One region of the Endozoicomonas sp. ALB091 genome, then DNA from elsewhere that is predicted to be linked to it. Evidence: predicted binding sites of a transcription regulator. Region 1 holds the regulator's gene; each other region holds the start of a gene.
The links. Region 1 encodes sigma-54, which starts transcription at its own class of promoters, with help from an activator protein. Its sites were predicted from a motif close to TGGCACNNNNNTTGCTNT; they were not measured.

Region 1 (5,050 bases):
GGTGGAAAAAGCAAATCGATGGCCAGGGTATCCGGAGTTGCTGGCAATCCTGTTAATCAAAATGTGTTTAATGGCTGACAGCGTCTGGTTGCGGGATTCTATCAGGGTGCGGGATATGGGTCAGGCTATTGGTTTTTCCTGATTCTAATGAGTGCGGGAAACTCTGTTAGTGCTTCTGACAGTGCTGTCATTCATTTAATGGGAGAATAATCCTAGAGTTTAAATCACAAGTAAACCAGTGAGAGAGGTTAATTAAATAATCTCTCTTAATTATATGAAACAATCCTATCTTGTTAAAGGAGTAACATCATGGACGCACCACTGACTAAACCACAATTTCTCGCAATTACTTATCAACCATTAGTTGAAACTACTAAACGTCAATTAGTTGAAACGACTAAACATCCATTAGCTGAAAAAGCTTCTCAACCAGTTCCAGTTCCGGGTCCGCGTGAAAAAGATCAGGTACCTGATGATTTTGGCAGGTTCTATAACCGCATGGTAAGGCCACTGGAAAGAAAGTTTGAAGATGGTCAGCCAAAACCAATATTTGTTATTGGCGGTCGGGATAAAGCCGAAGATAAACTGGCCAAAAGCCACATGGCCTACCTTCAGCGCAAGGCTGATGCTATGCAGAATATCAAACCGGTTATTGATTCTGTTGTCCAGACAGAACAGGAAAGCCCCATAGAAAGCGACACCAGTCCCAAGGTGGAGGTCATGCAGGACGAACCGGCTTTGGAACCTGTTCCTCAGACAAATTCGGAAAGCTCTGAAGACAGCTCCTGTGGCTTCTTCAAAAAGCTGAAGCACTGGGCAATTAAAGTTGTCAAAGTTGTTTACAAATATACCGGTCTGAAATTTATTGTTGAGGCAATCAAAGGTAAGGATAAATCTGAACCTGTCGCTGATACCGTCAATACCCAGGATGAAGCTGTCGCTGATACCGTCATAAGCCAGGATGAAGCTGCAGTGGTGGCTGATGTTGTCAAAAGCAAGCGTAAACCTACACCTGTTGCTGATTGTGTCAAAAGAGTGCTTGAAGCTAAAATTGCTACAGTTGATGTGATGAAAGCCAGAGGGCTGGCCCTTCAGCCTGACAGGGCTAAAATGCTTCATGATCTTAAGATTGTACAACGCTTACGAGGTGTTGTTGCACCGATTACACCACGTACCGCAGAGAGTTCGCCTTGCTCCGGGCAGGATAGTTACGATCTTTCCGGGCTTCACCGTGCGAGTACTGTCTTCGCTGAAAAAAGAGATAAAAAAGCCTTGGAGAACATTGCTGAAATTGAAAAGAAACGAGCTGAGGTTGAAGCCAACAAAGCAAAAGAAAATTTTGCCAAGGAAAAAAAGGCTTCATATAGAAATAAATTAATAAATCCTGGGTTAAAGTATGGCAAAGATTGGGTGGCCTACAACTTTTCACGAAAGCAAGAGTCTACTGAAGTGCAGAAGGCCAAAGAGGCCAGGGACATCAAAATGGCCGAGGATCATAAGCGACAGGATTCTCAAAGCCCTGTGTCTGAAACCCCGATTGTTCCATCAACTGTTTCGCCAGTCACTAAAGAAGATCCAAAGGCCGACAGGTATGCAGCAATTCGTGAGCTTGATGAGCAACTTAAGGTTCAACGGTAATTGGCTAAAACCCTGTAAGCCGCAATGCATTTTGTCCGGGACTCAAAGAAGTGTGTTAACAACAAAAGATAAGAGCATTGTGATCAGTTGAACCTTTCAGGCCATCATTACCTATGATGGCCTTTTTTGTCACGTTATTCACTGTTCACTCATAGTACGATAGAGCATTGTCGTATTGGTAGCCGAACGTATTTTCTGAAGGGTCAGGGCAGAATGAAATCGCCCGGCCAGCGTCCTTAAAATTTCAAGATGTTCCTGGTTTTCGCCTTCTGGCACGATCAGCGCGAATACCAGATCAACGGGCTCACGGTCCACCGCATCAAAATCAACCGGTTCCGCCAGTCGTATAAAAAGACCGATAGGCTCCGGGCAGGCTTTGCAACGACAGTGGGGAATAGCCACGCCATCACCCAGTCCGGTGGTGCCAAGACGCTCCCGGGCAACCAGCGCTTCAAACAGTTCTTTGGCATTGATTTCGGGGGCATCGCTGCTGATGCGTTCAGCGATAAATTCCAGGATTTTCTTTTTGCTGGCCCCGTGCACCCCGTCAAGGGTGCGCTCGGGGGTTAGGATGCGGTGAATAATCATGCTGAATAAGAATGGCAACCTGATAAATCAAAGGGCATGGCCACTGGCACCCTGTTGCCTGTCCAGGGCTTTCTCTTTTCGTTTAACCAGCTGCCGATCCAACTTGTCCGAGAGCAGGTCAATGGCTGCGTACATGTCTTCGTGCTCGGCGGTGGCATTAATCTCGGCCCCGCGGGTATGCAAAACGGCTTCTGCTTTCTGCACCAGCTTTTCGACGCTCAGGGTCACCTGTACATTGGTGATATGGTCAAAATGTGAACCAAGACGCTCCAGTCTTTTGATCACATAGTCGTGCAGAGCTTCTGTTACCTCGACATGATGCCCACTGATGTTGACTTGCATGTAACGCTCTCCTGAATCCCATTATCCAGATAATCACCAGTCCGCGGGATTTTTCGTACTGGCTGAGTTCGATTCTATCACTGTCGGTGCAGCTTGGAATGCCCTGAGACAAAAAAAACTGCTTTTTGAACGGTGTATCAACGGAGCTTGTGTAAAAAATTCCGGAACACTGTTTCAATGTGATTGATGGGCGTCCCTTATCAATACCTATCAATGACATCCAAACTCCATTCGTCCTGAGCGGAGTCGAAGGGCGTAAGCACCATGCCCTGAATAAAGACTGTGCCAATCACCTTCCGTCCGTGCATCCAAGCGGAGCCGAAGGACGCTCAGGGTAAACGGAGATTGCACACATCAAACTCCTCAAAATGATGTACTAAGGCACTAACTGCTTACGCTCATTGGATGGCGGAATATTCATGGACTCACGGTATTTGGCAATGGTGCGCCTTGCTACCTTGATGCCCTGATCCCCCAGAATCGCTGCAATTTTATTGTCACTGAGGGGCTTGCGCGGTGTCTCTTCAGCAATAAGTTTGCGGATATGGGCCCGAATGGCCGTGGAGGAACACTCCCCCCCTTCCGTGGTGCTGACATGGCTGGAAAAAAAGTACTTCAGCTCGTAAACACCCCGGGGAGTATGCATGTACTTCTGAGTAGTGACCCGGGATATCGTCGACTCATGCATCCCCACCGCCTCGGCAATATCCGCCAGCACCAGGGGTTTCATGGCTTCATCCCCTTTTTCCAGGAACTCCTGCTGATAGGTAATAATCTGGCTCGCCACTTTCATCAATGTTTCATTGCGACTTTGCAGGTTTTTCAAAAACCAGCGGGCTTCTTGCAGATGGTTCTTCATGAACACATTGTCGCGGCTGTTATTGGCTCTCTGAACCATGGACGCATAATTATTATTAATACGCAGTTTGGGCAGGGCGTCGGAATTCAGTTCCACCGTCCAGCGTTCCCTGATTTTCCGGACGGATATATCCGGAACCACATATTCGGCTTCTGTCTGATCAATGGTGCTGCCGGGTTTTGGGTGGAAGCTCTGAATCAGGCTGAGGGCTTCTCGCAGCTGGTCTTCTTTCAGTTTGGCATGACGCATGATGCTGGCATAATCACGGGTGCCAAGGGACTCAAGGTAACGGGTGAGCAGTTTTTCTGCATTGTTGAAATGGGGTGTTGAGGGCGGCAGCTGACGAAGTTGAACCAACAGGCACTCTCTAAGGTCAACACTGCCACAACCCACCGGATCGAATTGTTGCACCCGGTGTTGCAGCACATGGATCTCTTCAATCTCCAGATCGTCCAGTTGGGATTGAAGAGAGACAAACAGGTCATCCAGCGTGCAGGTTAAATACCCATCCGGATTAACCGCCTCGATGATCGCCAGACCAATCAGCCGGTCCCGGTCGCTCATGGGCACCATATCCAGTTGCCATTCCAGGTGATCCTGAAGTGACTCCACAGCGGAGGATTTTGCCAGGGGGTCATAATCATCGTCACCGCTGCTGGCCGGCAGGCTGGAATACACGTCGTCCCAGGCGGAGTCCACGGGCAGTTCATTGGGAATGCTGTCTGACCATTCCGCCATCTCCTGAGGCTCAGGTTCTGAGGCTTTTTCGCTCAGATCAACGAGCTCTTCCCGTCCTTCAGTGCTGCTGGCGGTGTCCTCTGTCTGGCTATCGTCGGACTCCAGCATGGGGTTGGACTCCAGGGCCTCCTGAATCTCCTGCTGAAGATCCAGGGTCGATAGCTGTAGCAGCCGGATGGCCTGTTGCAGCTGCGGCGTCATGGTCAACTGCTGGCCCATCTTGAGCTGTAAGGAAGGCTTCATAGGCAACCGTATACCTTTACTTCGTTGTCCGTGGAGGCTGCAGAGGCTTACTCTCCATGTGCGGCTGATTATAAACCCATAGACGTTTCTGAAACCATAGCTTTAGCAAAAAATGTGCAAAGATTGAATACGATGAAATTACGTGTGTTTTTGTGTGGCTTATAAGCGCTTTCCGCCTTTAAAGTTCGGTCATAACGACTGTCAGAATGGTTAAAAAAAACTACCCGATCATTATTTGACATTGGTCATTTACAACCAAAAGTTCAAGAAATAACCTGCGCGAAATTTAGCCATTTTCAGGATTCCCCTGTGGATATACTCATCGTCATACCCGTAGTTGCACTGGTTATATACGCCATCGTGAAGAACTACAGTGCATCAGCCTCGCTGGCTATTGCCGGTATTGTCCTGCTAAGTGCCGCCGCGTTGATGGGGATAAAAGACATTCTGCCAGCGGCCAAGGCCACCGGTTTTATCCCCTTTGACCTGTTTCAACTGATGAACACGGTATTCAGCTTCCGCATGGCCAGCCTGGGTCTGACCATCATGGCCTGTGGTGGTTTTGCCAGCTACATGTCCCATATCGGTGCCTCAGAAGCGCTGGTTCGACTGGCCGTTAAGCCCATCAGCCGTTTTCGCTCA
Region 2 (5,050 bases), on a different contig from region 1:
TGTCAAAAATGGCAGTCTTCTCAAACCAGCCGCTTTCTTCACCGGCCGGGAAGCGACTTATTGCCTTTGCGGGTGCCATGGGTTTTGGAGCCCTGGCTGGGGCACTAAGGGTTCTGGCGGCCAAACATGATGTTATTGATGTGTCCGTCGGCGCGGGTATAGGCATCATTGCCGCTGCTTGCTCCCCATATATTCGCAGTGGGGTTTTTAACCATGGCGCTGTAGTGGATAAAAATACCGGATATTACTATGACGATGACGTGTATAGTCGAGCTGTTGAAGCAGAGGGGCCGATGCAGGATAGGGATAATCAAGAGGCAGAGGCGATGATGTGATGGGATTAATAATACCATCATCATGAACGTTGGAAGGCTGGCAAATTTCAGGAGCCAGAAAATTATATGAACCGATGAAAGCGGATCACAATGCACCTTGCGACCCGCCCCCGTCTGATGCCAACAGATGTTCTTAGGGTAGACATTAAGCGTCTACTCCCCTCTTCGGGAAGTTAAAGATGGAACCACGAAGGACACGAAGAGCACAAAGAAGAGATTTTCTTTTCCTTCGTGCTCTTCGTGTCCTTCGTGGTTCCATTCAAAAGCCATTGAAAATGGAGGGGTAAGCTTAATGTCCACCCTAAGAACAGATGTTAAGGAATTGTCTTTTAATAAGTTCCCGATTTCCGTTCACCCTGAGCTTGTCGAAGGGTCGTGCCACCGAACTTCGACAAGCTCAGTCCGAACGGAGTCAGGCAATGAAAATAGGGAAGTTATTTCCAGACAACTCCTAAGGGCAAATCACCCTTCCAGCTTACTGGCGATGCTCTCAACCGCTGCCGGATACTGCACATCGATGTCTTCATTGGAACCAACGCTCAGACCGAGATCCCTGACCAGACCATCTTTCAAACCATAAACCCAGCTGTTTACGGTCAGTTTCTGGCCGCGATCCCAGGCATCCTGAACGATGGTTGTCTGACAGACGTTCAGCACCTGCTCCAGAACATTCAGTTCACACATTCTCTGGAACTGTTCATCATCACTGCCAGCATTCTCAAGCAGCTCAGTGTGCTTTTTCTTAACGTCCTGCACATGTCTGAGCCAGTTATCGATCAGTCCCAGCTTGGAGTTGTTCATGGCTTCGCGCACACCGCCACAGCCATAGTGCCCCGTCACAATAATGTGCTCTACCTTCAGGTAGTCCACAGCATATTGAAGGACTGACAAGCAATTCAGGTCGGTATGAACCACCACATTGGCAACGTTTCGGTGCACAAACAGTTCGCCCGGAAGGAGGCCGACGATTTCGTTGGCAGGTACCCGGCTGTCGGCACACCCGATCCAGAGATACTTGGGGGCCTGCTGCTCAGAGAGTTGTTCAAAAAAGCCGGGCTTTTCTTCACGAATGGACTTGGACCATTGGTTATTGTTTTCAAGGAGGTTTGCCAGACTGGACATAGTTTCCTGATCCATATTTCGGTTCCATAACTGGAAAACGTTATAGCAACTCCGCTCTGGCAAAACCAGTACTCAAATGTAAGAGGTTTGTAACCGGGGCATGCGGTGGCGATGTTCCAGATTAGTGCAAGCTCTGGGGTGCAGCGGATGTAGCTGCACCGTTGTTGCTATCTCTGAAGTTTTCTTACGGGCTTAAACAGGCAAGGCATTTGTCCGCCAGAATAAGCTAACACCAGTAAATTCAGCTGGTTATCAGGTTTTCTGGCATTTGGCATGTTTTCTGCTAAACCACCGGCAGTCGATCTCTGTGCGTTGACTGATACCGGAAAAGAGTGATGCCTGATTACGGTGACCACAGTTCAAGGCAGAGAGGTCAGTTATCCAGGGGAGGTGAATAATGAAGTGGTTCAAGCCTTTTAAGAAGGCATCGGTTCAGCAGGCTGCCAAGTTAGGTAAGGTTGCTGCCATCAGTGCCGTCATGGGGGTGAGTGCTTTCACCGGGCAAGCCAGTGCCAAGGCAGACTTTGAGCTTGGCTATCCGGAAAAGGAAGAGTTGACCATTGGCTTTATCAAGCTGACTGATATGGCACCCATCGCCATTGCTTACGAGAAGGGCTTTTTTGAAGATGAAGGGCTCTATGTCACCATCGAAGCCCAGGCAAACTGGAAGGTGCTGCTTGATGGCGTGATTGACGGGCGTCTGGATGGTGCCCATATGCTGGCTGGGCAGCCTCTGGCGGCCACCATGGGCTTTGGTACCAAGGCCAATATCATTACACCATTCTCGATGGACCTGAATGGTAACGGGATTACGGTGTCCAATGAGATCTGGGCCCAGATGAAACCCAATATCCCCAAAATGGCCGATGGCCGACCTCAGCACCCGATCAAGGCGGATGCCCTGAAACCGGTGGTTGAGAAATTCCAGTCTGAAGGCAAGCCGTTTAATATGGGGATGGTTTTTCCCGTCTCTACCCACAATTATGAACTTCGCTACTGGCTGGCCGCCGGTGGTATTCACCCCGGATTTTATGCGCCCCATAAAGGGGATACCTCTGGCCAGATCGATGCCGATGCCCTGCTCTCCGTCACACCACCACCACAGATGCCATCCACCATGGAGGCTGGCACTATCTATGGTTACTGTGTCGGCGAACCCTGGAATCAGCAGGCGGTCTTCAAGAATATCGGCGTGCCAGTGGTGACCGATTATGAGATCTGGAAAAACAACCCAGAGAAGGTGTTCGGGATTACCGAGGCGTTTTATAACAAGTACCCCAATACCACCATACGTCTGACACGGGCCCTGATCCGCGCAGCCCAGTGGCTGGATGCCAACGAAAATGCCAACCGGCCTGAGGCGGTGAAAATCCTGTCACAATCCAACTATGTTGGCGCTGATTATGAAGTCATTGCCAACAGTATGACCGGTACCTTTGAGTACGAGAAAGGCGACAAACGACCAGTAGAAGATTTCAATGTGTTCTTCCGCTACAACGCCACTTACCCTTATTACTCCGATGCGATCTGGTATCTCACCCAAATGCGTCGCTGGGGGCAGATTGCAGAAGACAAGAGCGATGAGTGGTACAAAGAGCTGGCTGCCAAAGTCTATCGCCCGGATATCTATGAAAAAGCGGCACTGTCGCTGGTGGATGAAGCACTGGTTAAGTTGCAGGACTTTCCGGACTTCGAGTCAGAAGATGGCTTCCGTGATCCACAGACACACTTTATCGACAACCTGGTCTACAACGGCAAAAAGCCAAACGACTACATCAACCAGTTCAACATCGGTCTGAAGCAGGGTGACAGGATTTGATCCTGTTACCTTTTTTAAGGGAAGTGAAGGAGAGTGGATTATGACGGATGCCTCGGTTGTCAGTCAGTCAGTCAATGAGAGCAAGTCATCACCGTTGTCTTTTCTTGCCGGGCTGGGCATTACGGTGAATCCCGGGAAAGTGTTCAGCACGGTACTGATGCCCATCATTGGCATCGTCGTCTTTCTGCTGATCTGGTCTGGCGCTGCGCGGAATATTGATACCTCGCTGGGCAAATTTCCGGGGCCAGTGGCGGTGTGGGAGCAGTTTGGCTCTCTTTACCAGGAGCATGTCACCGAACGGGAAAAGGCAGAAGCCTTCTATCAGCGGCAGGAAAAACGCAATGCTGCCCGTGTCGCCAAAGACCCTGACTATGTGCCAAAAATCCGGGCCTATACCGGCAAGGAAACCTTTCTTGATCAGATCGTTACCAGCCTGGTCACCGTAATGAGTGGTTTTCTGCTGGCAGCCGTGGTTGCCATACCCCTGGGTATCGCCATCGGTCTTAATAAAACCCTGAATGCTGCGGTGAACCCGATCATTCAGATATTCAAACCGGTTTCACCCCTGGCCTGGCTGCCGCTGGTGACCATGGTTGTCAGTGCACTTTACATCAGCCCTGATCCTCTGGTAGCCAAGTCTTTTTTAAATTCGATGATCACCGTGATGCTCTGCTGTCTGTGGCCCATGGTGATTAACACGTCGGTAGGCGTCTCTTCCCTGGACCGTGACTTGATAAACGTCAGTCGTGTATTGCGACTGCCTGCCCTGAAACACGTTCAGAAAATTGTACTGCCCGCATCGGTACCGATGATTTTTACCGGTATGCGCCTCTCCCTCGGAGTAGCCTGGATGGTGCTGATTGCGGCAGAAATGCTGGCTCAAAACCCCGGGCTGGGCAAATTTGTCTGGGATGAGTTTCAAAATGGCAGCTCAAATTCGCTGGCACGCATTATGGTTGCCGTGATCGTCATTGGTGTGATTGGCTTTGGCCTTGATCGTGCCATGCTGGCCATCCAGCGTTTTGCCTCCTGGGATAAAAGCAAAGCCACTCATTAATAAAGGGAACCCTGCTCATGAGCACACTGCTGGATATCAGTCATATCGATATGGTGTTTGATACACCGAAAGGCCCTTTTACCGCACTCAAAGGGGTTGACCTGAAAATCGCCAAAGGGGAGTTTGTCTCGCTGATTGGTCATTCAGGCTGCGGTAAATCAACCGTATTGAATATCGTCGCGGGGCTTCTGCAGGCCAGCAGTGGTGGTGTGATTTTAAATGGCCGGGAGGTGTCCGAGCCCGGCCCGGACCGGGCGGTGGTTTTTCAGAACCACTCACTGCTGCCCTGGCTGACCGCTTACCAAAATGTTGAGCTGGCGGTGAAACAGGTGTTTGGTCGTACAAAAACCAGGGCAGAGATCAAAGAGTGGATTGAGCATAACCTTCAGCTGGTGCATATGGATCATGCCATGCATAAACGTCCGGATGAAATCAGTGGCGGCATGAAACAGCGGGTGGGTATTGCCAGGGCACTGGCCATGCAGCCGGACATCCTGTTGATGGACGAACCCTTTGGTGCCCTGGATGCCCTGACACGCGCCCACATGCAGGACTCTCTGATGGAAATCCAGCAGGAGCTGAATAACACCGTCATCATGATCACCCATGACGTAGACGAAGCGGTTCTGTTATCCGACCGTATTGTGATGATGAGCAATGGCCCCGCTGCAACGGTGGGCGAGATTCTCGAGATCAACCTGGAAAGACCCCGGGGCC
Region 3 (5,050 bases), 410 kb from region 1:
TGTAGCCGAAGTGCTCACCAATGGCTTTAAAATCTGAACTGTAGCCAGTATCCCCGGCAAAATAAAAGCGCTTACCCGGTTCAGATGCTTCAGCTGCCGCTTCAAATACCCAGCCACACCAGAGCGTTCGATCCGGAAATATTGAACGGCCACTGAAGTGCTGACAAGGTACTGCCGTGTATGTCCAGCCGCGATGGGTATGGGATTCCCACCAGTCCAGCTCGACCCAGTTAGCTATACCATGTTTGTTGAACCATTGACCTAAACCCAGGGGCAACATAAACAAGGGTGGATTGTCTTTTTGCTTGTTCTGAATGGCTAATACCGAGTTACGATCCAAGTGATCGTAGTGGTCGTGAGAAATCACCACCACATCCACATGGGGTAAGGCATCAATATCGATCGCTGGTGGAGAGTAACGCCTGGGGCCAGCCCACTGTACAGGAGACGCCCGTTCAGAAAAGTGTGGGTCGGTAATAATATTCATACCCTGGTGGCGAATTAAAAAGGTCGCATGACCAATCCAGCTGGTCAGGGATTTATCTGAATTCTCAAAGACCGAATAATCATCGTCTACCACCGGAATAGAAACCTTCTCCGGCAGTGCCTCGGTGATTTTCCATTTCAAGATGTTCCATAACGAGCGATGATGCATTTGCATGGCATCGTTATTGCGAAAGCCGCCATTCGGCAGATGATGTTTTTTTGAGCGATTCACCGCAGCTACCCCATCTTATTTTGTTAATCAATTTAGCGCGGAGCAACACCTCGGACAAATTTAGGTATCGCCGCGTGGCCATAACTCTGTTTGCTGACAATGTTTAAATCGTCGTCAAACACAAAATAGTCCATGACCTCATCCAGACGCTGATTGAAAAACACATCGTTAAAGGTGTGCAATACATTGCGTATATCATTTGCCATCGGTATTTTTTCCTGCCTTATTATTTGCCAGTAGGATTTATCATATGCCGATGGTGAGGTAAAGGCGCTCTATTGTCGCCCGCGCTGAACAGGTGGGAGAGATAGGCTCACCCCAATAACCAAAAAGCGGGGGAGGGAATGCCATGAAAAATGTGACGATCACCGGCGGCGGCAGTGGTTTTTCTCAGGGACGATCGATCAGCTATTGTCGATATATTAAACGACAATTGACAAGTATTGGTTGGTGAGTTTCTTTAGTGATAATATGGCCAGGCCTTGCAACTACACCTACTGAGGGCGGCCATGACCAGTATGGTACTGTAGGTATTCGCGCTTTTCTGTACTGATATTACATCATCGACTCAGCTGCTCTGTGATGAGGCATCAAGTCTGGGTAGTTGCAGGATTTTTTGATGGATGCACTGCTTTGGTGCGCCTTTTTGGGTGGGGGATTTGGTTTTAGTGCATCAAATGGGTGCGTATCCGATTTCGCCGCTCATTTGAGTCCATGAAACCTTCAACCATGCCCATTTATGGGGATAGATAAAAACTGGCACAGAGCCTGCTTAAACAGGAGTAACCATTTAACCAGTGCCGGGCGGGATGCCTGAAATCAAGACTGGCAGGGTTGGTTTTTCCTTTTACAGGCCGGGAAATAAAACAGACGGTTGTAACACAAAGGGAAAAGCGTAGACTTTGGAAGCTATCGCATCCAGGTCACCCCTCCCGGATGAATATTAAGTAGAGCCAGGAGAATAATGCATGAAGTTAGTATCAGCCATTATCAAGCCGTTCAAGCTTGATGACGTGCGGGAAGCGCTTTCTGATATCGGCGTTCAGGGTATTACTGTGACAGAGGTCAAGGGCTTTGGTCGCCAGAAAGGCCATACCGAACTGTATCGCGGTGCAGAGTATGTTGTGGACTTTCTGCCAAAGGTAAAGATTGAAGTGGCTATCTCGGATGATCTGCTGGATCAGGTGATTGAAGCAGTGTCCAATGCCGCCAATACCGGCAAAATCGGTGACGGAAAAATATTCGTGACCTCTCTGGAGCAGGCTATTCGGATCCGTACCGGAGAGACTGGCATCGACGCTATTTAAGTGCCAGTCAAAGGCATGACTCATCAGCAGCCACTGATGACATCGCCGAGCAGTATCAGTGATATACAGCTTTGAGCTAAATACAGCCCTGGGCTGAAAAGAAAGATAAAAAAGATGTGAATTTTACTGGGAGGGGTCCCGTGGAAGATATAACTCAGCTGTCGTATGCGCTCGACACTTTTTATTTCCTGATGTGTGGTGCACTGGTCATGTGGATGGCCGCTGGTTTTGCCATGCTGGAAGCCGGTCTGGTGCGCTCCAAGAACACCGTTGAAATTCTGACCAAGAACATTGCCCTGTTTGCCATTGCCTGCACCATGTACTTGCTCTGTGGTTATCAGATCATGTATCCGGGGGCTAACGAAGGCGGCATCATGCCTCTGTTCGGTACGCTGCTGGGCACTGAGAACAGCGTCGAGTCGGTGCTGGGTGGTGGTGAAGATGCACCTTACTACTCTCTGCGTTCTGACTTCTTCTTCCAGGTGGTCTTCGTAGCTACTGCCATGTCCATCGTTTCCGGTGCCGTTGCTGAGCGCATGAAACTGTGGGCCTTCCTGCTGTTTGCGGTCTTTATGACGGGCTTCATCTATCCGGTACAGGGTTTCTGGAAATGGGGCGGTGGCTTCCTGAACGAAGCTGGCTTCCAGGATTTTGCCGGTTCCGGCGTGGTGCACATGGCGGGTGCTTCTGCTGCCCTGGCGGGTGTGCTGCTGCTGGGTGCCCGTAAAGGCAAGTACGCATCTAACGGTTCCGTTAATGCCATGCCTGGCGCTAACCTGCCACTGGCTACTCTGGGTACCTTTATCCTGTGGCTGGGCTGGTTCGGTTTCAACGGCGGCTCTCAGCTGAAGATTGCTGATGTTGAAAATGCCAACGCTGTTGCCCAGATTTTTGTCAACACCAATGCTGGTGCCGCCGGTGGTGTTATTGCTGCCCTGATCGTTGCCAGACTGTTGTTTGGTAAGGCTGACCTGACCATGGCTCTGAACGGTGCCCTGGCGGGTCTGGTTGCCATTACCGCAGAGCCGCTGACGCCAACTGCCCTGGGTGCAACGCTGATCGGTGCTGTTGGTGGTGCACTGGTTGTCTTCTCTATCCTGGCGCTGGACAAACTGCGTATTGATGATCCGGTGGGAGCCATCTCTGTCCACGGTGTTGTGGGTATCTGGGGTCTGCTGGCGGTACCTCTGACCAACAGCGACGCTAGCCTGGGTGCTCAGCTGTTGGGTATTGGCAGCATCTTCGCCTGGGTGTTCGGTGCTTCCCTGGTTGTCTGGGGTGTGATCAAGGTAATCATGGGACTGCGTATCTCCGAAGAAGAAGAGTACGAGGGTGCTGACCTTACTGAGTGTGGTATGGAAGCGTATCCGGAGTTTACTAGCAAGTCTTGAGGCATGTAAAAGCTGACATTGAACAACTACGTAGATGTCGCTACAACCATATCGTGGTAGTAGCGACAGTTGACAAAATCGTTGACAAAAAAGACCCCGGCATCAATACACTTTGTATTGTCTCGCCGGGGTCTTTTTTATATAACTTTGGGCTATACCTTTGGGCTATGGCAGTTTCAGATCCAGATCCTTTGCAACACCACTTTGCAAATAGGATTTCAACTCTTGATAGTGGGGCTGAATCTCCGGGCTGTTGAGTTCTCCCAGCCAGAATGTCCAGTTCATTTTTTTCTCACTGCCATCTATAGCCTGGACTGCTCTGAGACCAAAATAGAGCGGTTGGCTGTCCTTGTCTGCATCAGTGCCGGTCATGATGTAAGAAGCTCCTACTAAATTATCGGGCATACTTTGATGTGACAATGGGAGATCTTTCAGGCATTTGTTCTGTTCGTTGGCCATTTCTCCCTGATAAATTGCCTGCTGTTTGGTGTCTCTGATCTGCATACCGCTCTCAGGGTAGGCTATGTAGAGGGTCACTTTTTCAGGGTCTGATTTGGCCAGGTTTCTAACGGTGACAGTTCTGTCGCTAATGGTTTTCGCCCGTGCACTGTCACCTTGCATATGTATGGACATGGCTTCAGGGGGGGCTGTATTCTCGGGAGAAACCAGCGGGGTTGCAGGGGCTTTCGTATGAAATAACACCATCACCCTGGTGACGGTTCTTTCTTCAATTAGCTTTGAGAGTGTCTGTTCGAAAATGGTTTGCATGCCTACGCCAATGGGGCGTAATGTTTTGTCAAAATCTGAAAGTTCAATTACTTTAACTTTTGAAACCTCTTGAAAGCGCTTTAATATTTCTGACTTGATTGTATCGTCACTCTCGTCTGAATCGGAGACTGGCTTATAAGCTCCATGTTGGAGTTTAAAGCCGGATTGCAAACTGAGTTGAACGTGGGGAATCACTTTTTTAAACCTCTCGCCGTGAGTGCAGCCGGTCAAAACAAAGACAAGTGTATTGAGGATCAATGCTTTTAGAGCATTAGAAAGTTTCATGTTTTGTCGTGCAGGCTGATTTTTGTTGGACTGGAGTTGTAAAGGTAGAACAGGATTTGGATATTTCAATCTTTGGTTAAGTAGTTAACCAAATGAAATCGTATATTTCTGACTAAGTTGTCAGTCACTCTGCGGCGTTGCAACTCCGGTCACATAGCTATGGCTATGCTCCCTACGTTGCGCCTTGCATAGCAACTGCCCACTTAGCCAGAAATATACGATTCCATTTGGCCAACTACTTAACTACTTACGCCTGGACATGCTGAAAACTTGAAAAAACACAGCTTTATTTAAAATATGAAATTAAGCAGGAACCTATCTGGATTTTTGTGGTCTGCACTGATCCGAGTTTAAGAAATGTAAGGTTATGCTTATGATTTCTCCCTCCTCTTCTCCTGTTACTGGAGCTGATCAATCACCGTCTTATGAAGAATCAATGACACAAAATGCTGTATTGGGGAATCACGATGTTCAATCTGCTTCCGCTGATGCAACAGTAAGTTTAAGGTATCAAGCTACAGTTCCGGTTCTGCCGGAAACTTCCCAAAAGGCAAATGTTGACACGCATAAAGTCAGTGCCG
Region 4 (5,050 bases), on a different contig from region 1:
CGGCACCACGTCTGCCGGTTCACACACCAGCAGTTCGCCATTGGCCCTGACTTCATAGGTTTCCGGGTCCACCTCCATCCGGGGCTGCCAGGTATTGAGCACCATATCCGCCTTGCGGATGATCCGGGTATTTTTAACGGCAGATAAGGTTTTCTTCAGGCCCAGTTTTTCACCAATACCCGCCTCCAGTGCCGCCTGGGAAACAAACGACAATGACGTATCGGCAACGGCCTGCCCCATAGCACCAAACATGGGGCGGTAATGAACCGGCTGGGGTGTCGGGATGGAGGCATTCGGGTCGCCCATCGGTGCCGTTGCGATAGCACCCCCCTTAATCACCAGTGACGGTTTAACGCCGAAAAATGCCGGTTTCCACAGCACCAGGTCAGCCAGTTTACCCGGCTCAATGGAGCCGACCTCGTGGGCAATACCGTGGGTAATGGCGGGGTTGATGGTATATTTGGCGATATAGCGGCGAGCCCGGAAGTTATCCACCCCGGCATCGCTATCTTCGGGCAACAGTCCCCGTTGCACTTTCATTTTATGGGCGGTCTGCCAGGTTCTGCTGACCACTTCGCCGACCCGTCCCATGGCCTGAGAGTCTGAGGCGATCATACTGAAAGCGCCCAGGTCATGGAGAATATCTTCCGCCGCAATGGTTTCCCGGCGGATACGGGAGTCGGCAAAGGCCACATCTTCAGGAATATTGGGGTCCAGATGATGGCAGACCATCAGCATGTCCAAATGCTCATCCACCGTATTGACCGTGTAGGGGCGTGTCGGATTAGTAGACGATGGTAGTACATAGCTTTCGCCACAGGCTTTAATAATATCCGGTGCATGGCCACCACCGGCCCCTTCCGTATGGTAGGTATGGATCACCCGACCTTTAAAGGCGGCCAGTGTGTCTTCCACAAAACCGGATTCGTTCAGGGTGTCGGTATGGATTGCCACCTGAATGTCGTATTTCTCAGCCACTGTCAGACAGCAGTCAATAGAAGCCGGTGTGGTTCCCCAGTCCTCATGGAGTTTCATGCCCATGGCACCGGCCAGCACCTGTTCTTCCGGGGCTTCGGGCAGGCTGCCATTGCCTTTGCCCAGAAAGCCAATGTTCATGGGCAGGCTGTCCACGGCCTTGAGCATGGTGCTGATATGCCAGGTGCCGGGCGTACAGGTGGTGGCATTGGTGCCGGTGGCAGGCCCCGTGCCGCCACCGAGCATGGTGGTGACACCGGAGGTCAGGGCTTCTTCAATCTGCTGGGGGCAGATAAAGTGAATATGGGCATCGACACCGCCGGCGGTAATGATCTGCCCTTCTCCGGCAATCACCTCGGTGCCCGGACCGATAATAATATCCACACCTTCCTGAACATCCGGGTTACCCGCCTTGCCAATTTTTTCAATACGACCCTGTTTGATACCGATATCAGCCTTGACGATACCCCAGTGGTCGAGAATCAGGGCGTTGGTGATAACGGTATCCACAACCTCAGCACCGGGCCGCTGGCTTTGTCCCATACCGTCCCGGATTACCTTGCCACCGCCAAATTTCACTTCATCCCCGTAGACCGTGTAATCCTTTTTGGGGCTGATAAACAGTTCGGTATCCCCAAGACGAACTTTGTCGCCTACGGTGGGGCCAAACATATCCACATAGGTTTGCCGGTCCATCTGCGTACGTTTGATGGTCATTGTGCTTCTCCCGGCTGTTTTGGTTCTGGCAGTGTGCCCATCACCTCGCCACGGAATCCGTAAATGGTCTGTTTGCCAGCATAGCGAACCAGTTCGACCTGTCGGTCCTGGCCGGGTTCAAAGCGGACAGCCGTTCCTGCCGGGATATTCAGGCGAAACCCGAGGGTCTGCTCACGGTCAAAAGCAAGGGCGGGATTGGTTTCATAAAAGTGGTAGTGGGAACCCACCTGGATAGGACGGTCACCGGTATTGGCCACCGAGAGGGTCAGGGTCTCCCTGCCGACGTTAATCTCAATGGGGTCGGCAGAGGCAATCACTTCTCCTGGTATCATGATCAATCCTCAGGCTATGGGGTTATGGACGGTGACCAGCTTGGTACCATCGGGGAAGGTGGCTTCCACCTGAACCTCGTGGATCATTTCCGGAATACCGTCCATCACCTGTTCACGGGTGATCACTTCACGGCCTTCATTCATCAACTGGGCCACTGTTTTACCGTCACGGGCACCCTCCATGATATGCATGGAGATCAGCGCAATGGCTTCCGGGTAGTTCAGTTTGACCCCGCGACCTAAACGACGCTCGGCAACCAGTGCTGCGGTATAGAGAAGCAGCTTGTCTTTTTCCCGGGGGGTAAGTTCCATAGTGAGATCCTGCTTTAATTATTCGTTAATTTAGGTATTCCAGATACGTGGCCGACACCCTTTGCGGCCATTGAATCGTTCTCTCTCAGCTTCCCAAATCCAGGTGAAAATGGTTCTGGCCTGCTCTGATGAATCACCCAGGTAACGCACAATAAACACACCGGCCCGCCAGGTGATGGCGGTTACCCGGTGCCAGCCTTTATCGACCAGCTGGCTGTGCAGGCCGGGTAAGTCTGGCGGGCTTTCCAGGGTGATCAGAAAGGTGCCAAAGACGGTGTGATTATCGAGCCCCAGAAGGGACATGGGCAGTGCAGACCCGGCAGCAAAATCGAGCCTGTCAAGGTAGAGCGGTTTGCTGTCCCGGGTCAGGGTGAGATGCTGGGTGAGTTGCCCTCGGGCAAACTGCTCGCCGCTGGCGGTTCGACCCAGACAGATAATATCCCAGCCTGCAAAGAGCGCATTGCCGCTCAGTTCAATGCGGGTATCAAGCTCGGTAATGGCACCGTTAAACAGGATGGTTTCCTGAGGCAGCCACTCCATGGAGGCTGAGTCGCTGACCGTGATATGCGTTGTCTGTTTTTGTAGTTGACCATTGCCGTTGAAATAGACTTTACCGGCAGCCGGGGTTGTGACCAGCCCATGGGCACCTTTTCTGATGGCAAAGCGCTGTACCAGTTCATCTCCGGCCACCAGGCCACCGGGAGGATGCAGAATATAAAGATGGGTCAGGTCTTTGCCTTCCGGCCAGAAAGGGCGTTGAATGCGCAGCGGCCCATAATGGCGGGTTCTCCCCATCAGGGTACGGCCATTCAGGTGTTTAAGTTCTACGTCTATCCCGGCACGCCAACCCGACGACGATACCTCGGCGCTATCAGGCCTGCTGCTCTGGTTGCTCTCTGTCTCACCCGATGATGCTTGCATATTACAGCCTTGTGCTTGTTCTTATCCGGGATCATTTATTGGTGATCTTTTTGATCAATGGCAAAACCTGTGCCAGACACAGTATTTCACTGAATACGTCACTTGTCGCCGACATAATACCTGACCAAATGGTCATTATGAATGCCTTGATTTGGTGCGGCATCAGTTAATGTGCCTGCAAGGCGCGCCAAAATATGGCGTACCCCCTGTTGTTTCCGGCAAATGCCTGCCGGTCTGGAAAATTCAGGGCGGAGGCTCTCTTTCCCAGCCAGCTTTCCCATGGCGCAAGCACTGAAACTGACCATGGCACACCTCTTGCTATCCCCTGTTCAGGAAACGAACAGCGAACAATCGACAGCGGGGAAGCTATGAACAACCGGTTAAACAAACTATCCAGGAACTTTTTAACGGCATCGGTGGCTACTGCCGCACTGTCATGGTCAGTAATGGCTCAGGCTGCAGACACCATTAAGGTTGGGGTGCTTCACTCCCTTTCCGGCACCATGGCCATCAGTGAAACCACGCTGAAAGATACCGTGTTGATGATGGTGGAAGAGCAGAATAAAAATGGTGGGGTGCTTGGCAAGAAGCTGGAGGCAGTGGTCGTTGACCCGGCCTCGGACTGGCCATTGTTTGCCGAGAAAGCCAGGGAGCTGCTGGTTAAAGAAGACGTCGATGTTATTTTTGGCGGCTGGACTTCCGTGTCCCGCAAATCGGTACTGCCGGTGGTGGAAGAACTGAATGGCCTGATGTTCTACCCGGTTCAGTATGAAGGGGAAGAGTCCTCGAAAAATGTGTTTTATACCGGCGCGGCACCCAACCAGCAGGCCATTCCGGCGGTGGATTACCTGATGAGCGAAGAGGGGGGTGCGGTCACCCGTTTTGTTCTGGCCGGTACCGACTACGTGTATCCAAGAACCACCAATAAGATTCTGGAATCCTACCTGAAAAGCAAAGGCATCAAAGATGCTGACATTATGATCAATTATACGCCGTTCGGTCACTCAGACTGGCAGACCATTGTTTCTGATATCAAGAAGTTTGGTAATACCGGTAAAAAGACCGCGGTGATTTCCACCATCAATGGCGATGCCAATGTCCCATTCTACAAGGAACTGGGTAACCAGGGGGTTTCGGCTGAAGAGATTCCGGTGATCGCTTTTTCGGTGGGTGAAGAAGAACTTTCCGGCATTGATACCGGGCCACTGGTAGGTCACCTGGCGGCGTGGAATTATTTTATGAGTGCTGAAAGTGACACCAACGACGAATTTATTGAAACATGGCAGTCTTTTATCAAGGATGAAGAGCGTGTTGCCAATGACCCGATGGAGGCCACTTACATCGGCTTCAATATGTGGGTTGAGGCGGTTGAGAAGGCCGGTACCACCAACGTTGATTCAGTGCGTTCAGCGATGTATGGCATTACCGTTCCTAACCTGACCGGTGGCACAGCGGTGATGAATACCAACCACCATCTGACCAAGCCGGTATTGATTGGTGAGATTCAGGATGATGGTCAGTTTGAGATTGTCTGGGAAACCAAAGGTGGCGTTATTGGCGATGCCTGGACTGACTTCCTGCCGGAAAGTTCCAAGATTGTTGCCGACTGGTCGGCACCGGTTAAGTGCGGCAACTATAACCTGGAAACCGGCGTCTGCTCCGGCCAGAACTACTGATTTATAAGATGATATAACAATCACGCCCTCCTCCCGTCAGGGAGGAATGGGTATATAGGGATGTATTATGAATCAGAACCTCCGGCAGATGGTTCACAGTCTGCCAGCCCGCTTTCT

Region 2: a site for sigma-54 is predicted at 1,727-1,744, ahead of ACO6UX_RS02760 (CmpA/NrtA family ABC transporter substrate-binding protein). Genes of this name have one in related genera too.
Region 3: a site for sigma-54 is predicted at 1,476-1,493, ahead of glnK (P-II family nitrogen regulator). Genes of this name have one in related genera too.
Region 4: a site for sigma-54 is predicted at 3,315-3,332, ahead of ACO6UX_RS22930 (urease accessory protein UreD). Genes of this name have one in related genera too.

Annotation. Positions count from the first base shown of each region.
Region 1 covers NZ_JBLYNQ010000008.1:657,925-662,974, forward strand. The annotation lists gene ACO6UX_RS19195 (hypothetical protein) at 310-1,638, shown strand; gene ACO6UX_RS19200 (PTS sugar transporter subunit IIA) at 1,777-2,226, opposite strand; gene hpf (ribosome hibernation-promoting factor, HPF/YfiA family) at 2,254-2,568, opposite strand; gene ACO6UX_RS19210 (RNA polymerase factor sigma-54) at 2,945-4,408, opposite strand; gene dcuC (C4-dicarboxylate transporter DcuC) at 4,718-5,050, shown strand, end outside.
Region 2 covers NZ_JBLYNQ010000001.1:632,950-637,999, forward strand. The annotation lists gene ACO6UX_RS02750 (phosphatase PAP2 family protein) at 1-335, shown strand, start outside; gene can (carbonate dehydratase) at 798-1,472, opposite strand; gene ACO6UX_RS02760 (CmpA/NrtA family ABC transporter substrate-binding protein) at 1,936-3,276, shown strand; gene ACO6UX_RS02765 (ABC transporter permease) at 3,317-4,333, shown strand; gene ACO6UX_RS02770 (ABC transporter ATP-binding protein) at 4,351-5,050, shown strand, end outside.
Region 3 covers NZ_JBLYNQ010000008.1:1,070,936-1,075,985, forward strand. The annotation lists gene ACO6UX_RS20975 (MBL fold metallo-hydrolase) at 1-718, opposite strand, end outside; gene ACO6UX_RS20980 (hypothetical protein) at 751-924, opposite strand; gene glnK (P-II family nitrogen regulator) at 1,687-2,025, shown strand; gene ACO6UX_RS20990 (ammonium transporter) at 2,166-3,416, shown strand; gene ACO6UX_RS20995 (hypothetical protein) at 3,582-4,469, opposite strand; gene ACO6UX_RS21000 (hypothetical protein) at 4,843-5,050, shown strand, end outside.
Region 4 covers NZ_JBLYNQ010000010.1:77,057-82,106, forward strand. The annotation lists gene ureC (urease subunit alpha) at 1-1,692, opposite strand, end outside; gene ACO6UX_RS22920 (urease subunit beta) at 1,689-2,024, opposite strand; gene ACO6UX_RS22925 (urease subunit gamma) at 2,034-2,336, opposite strand; gene ACO6UX_RS22930 (urease accessory protein UreD) at 2,367-3,257, opposite strand; gene urtA (urea ABC transporter substrate-binding protein) at 3,704-4,933, shown strand; gene urtB (urea ABC transporter permease subunit UrtB) at 5,001-5,050, shown strand, end outside.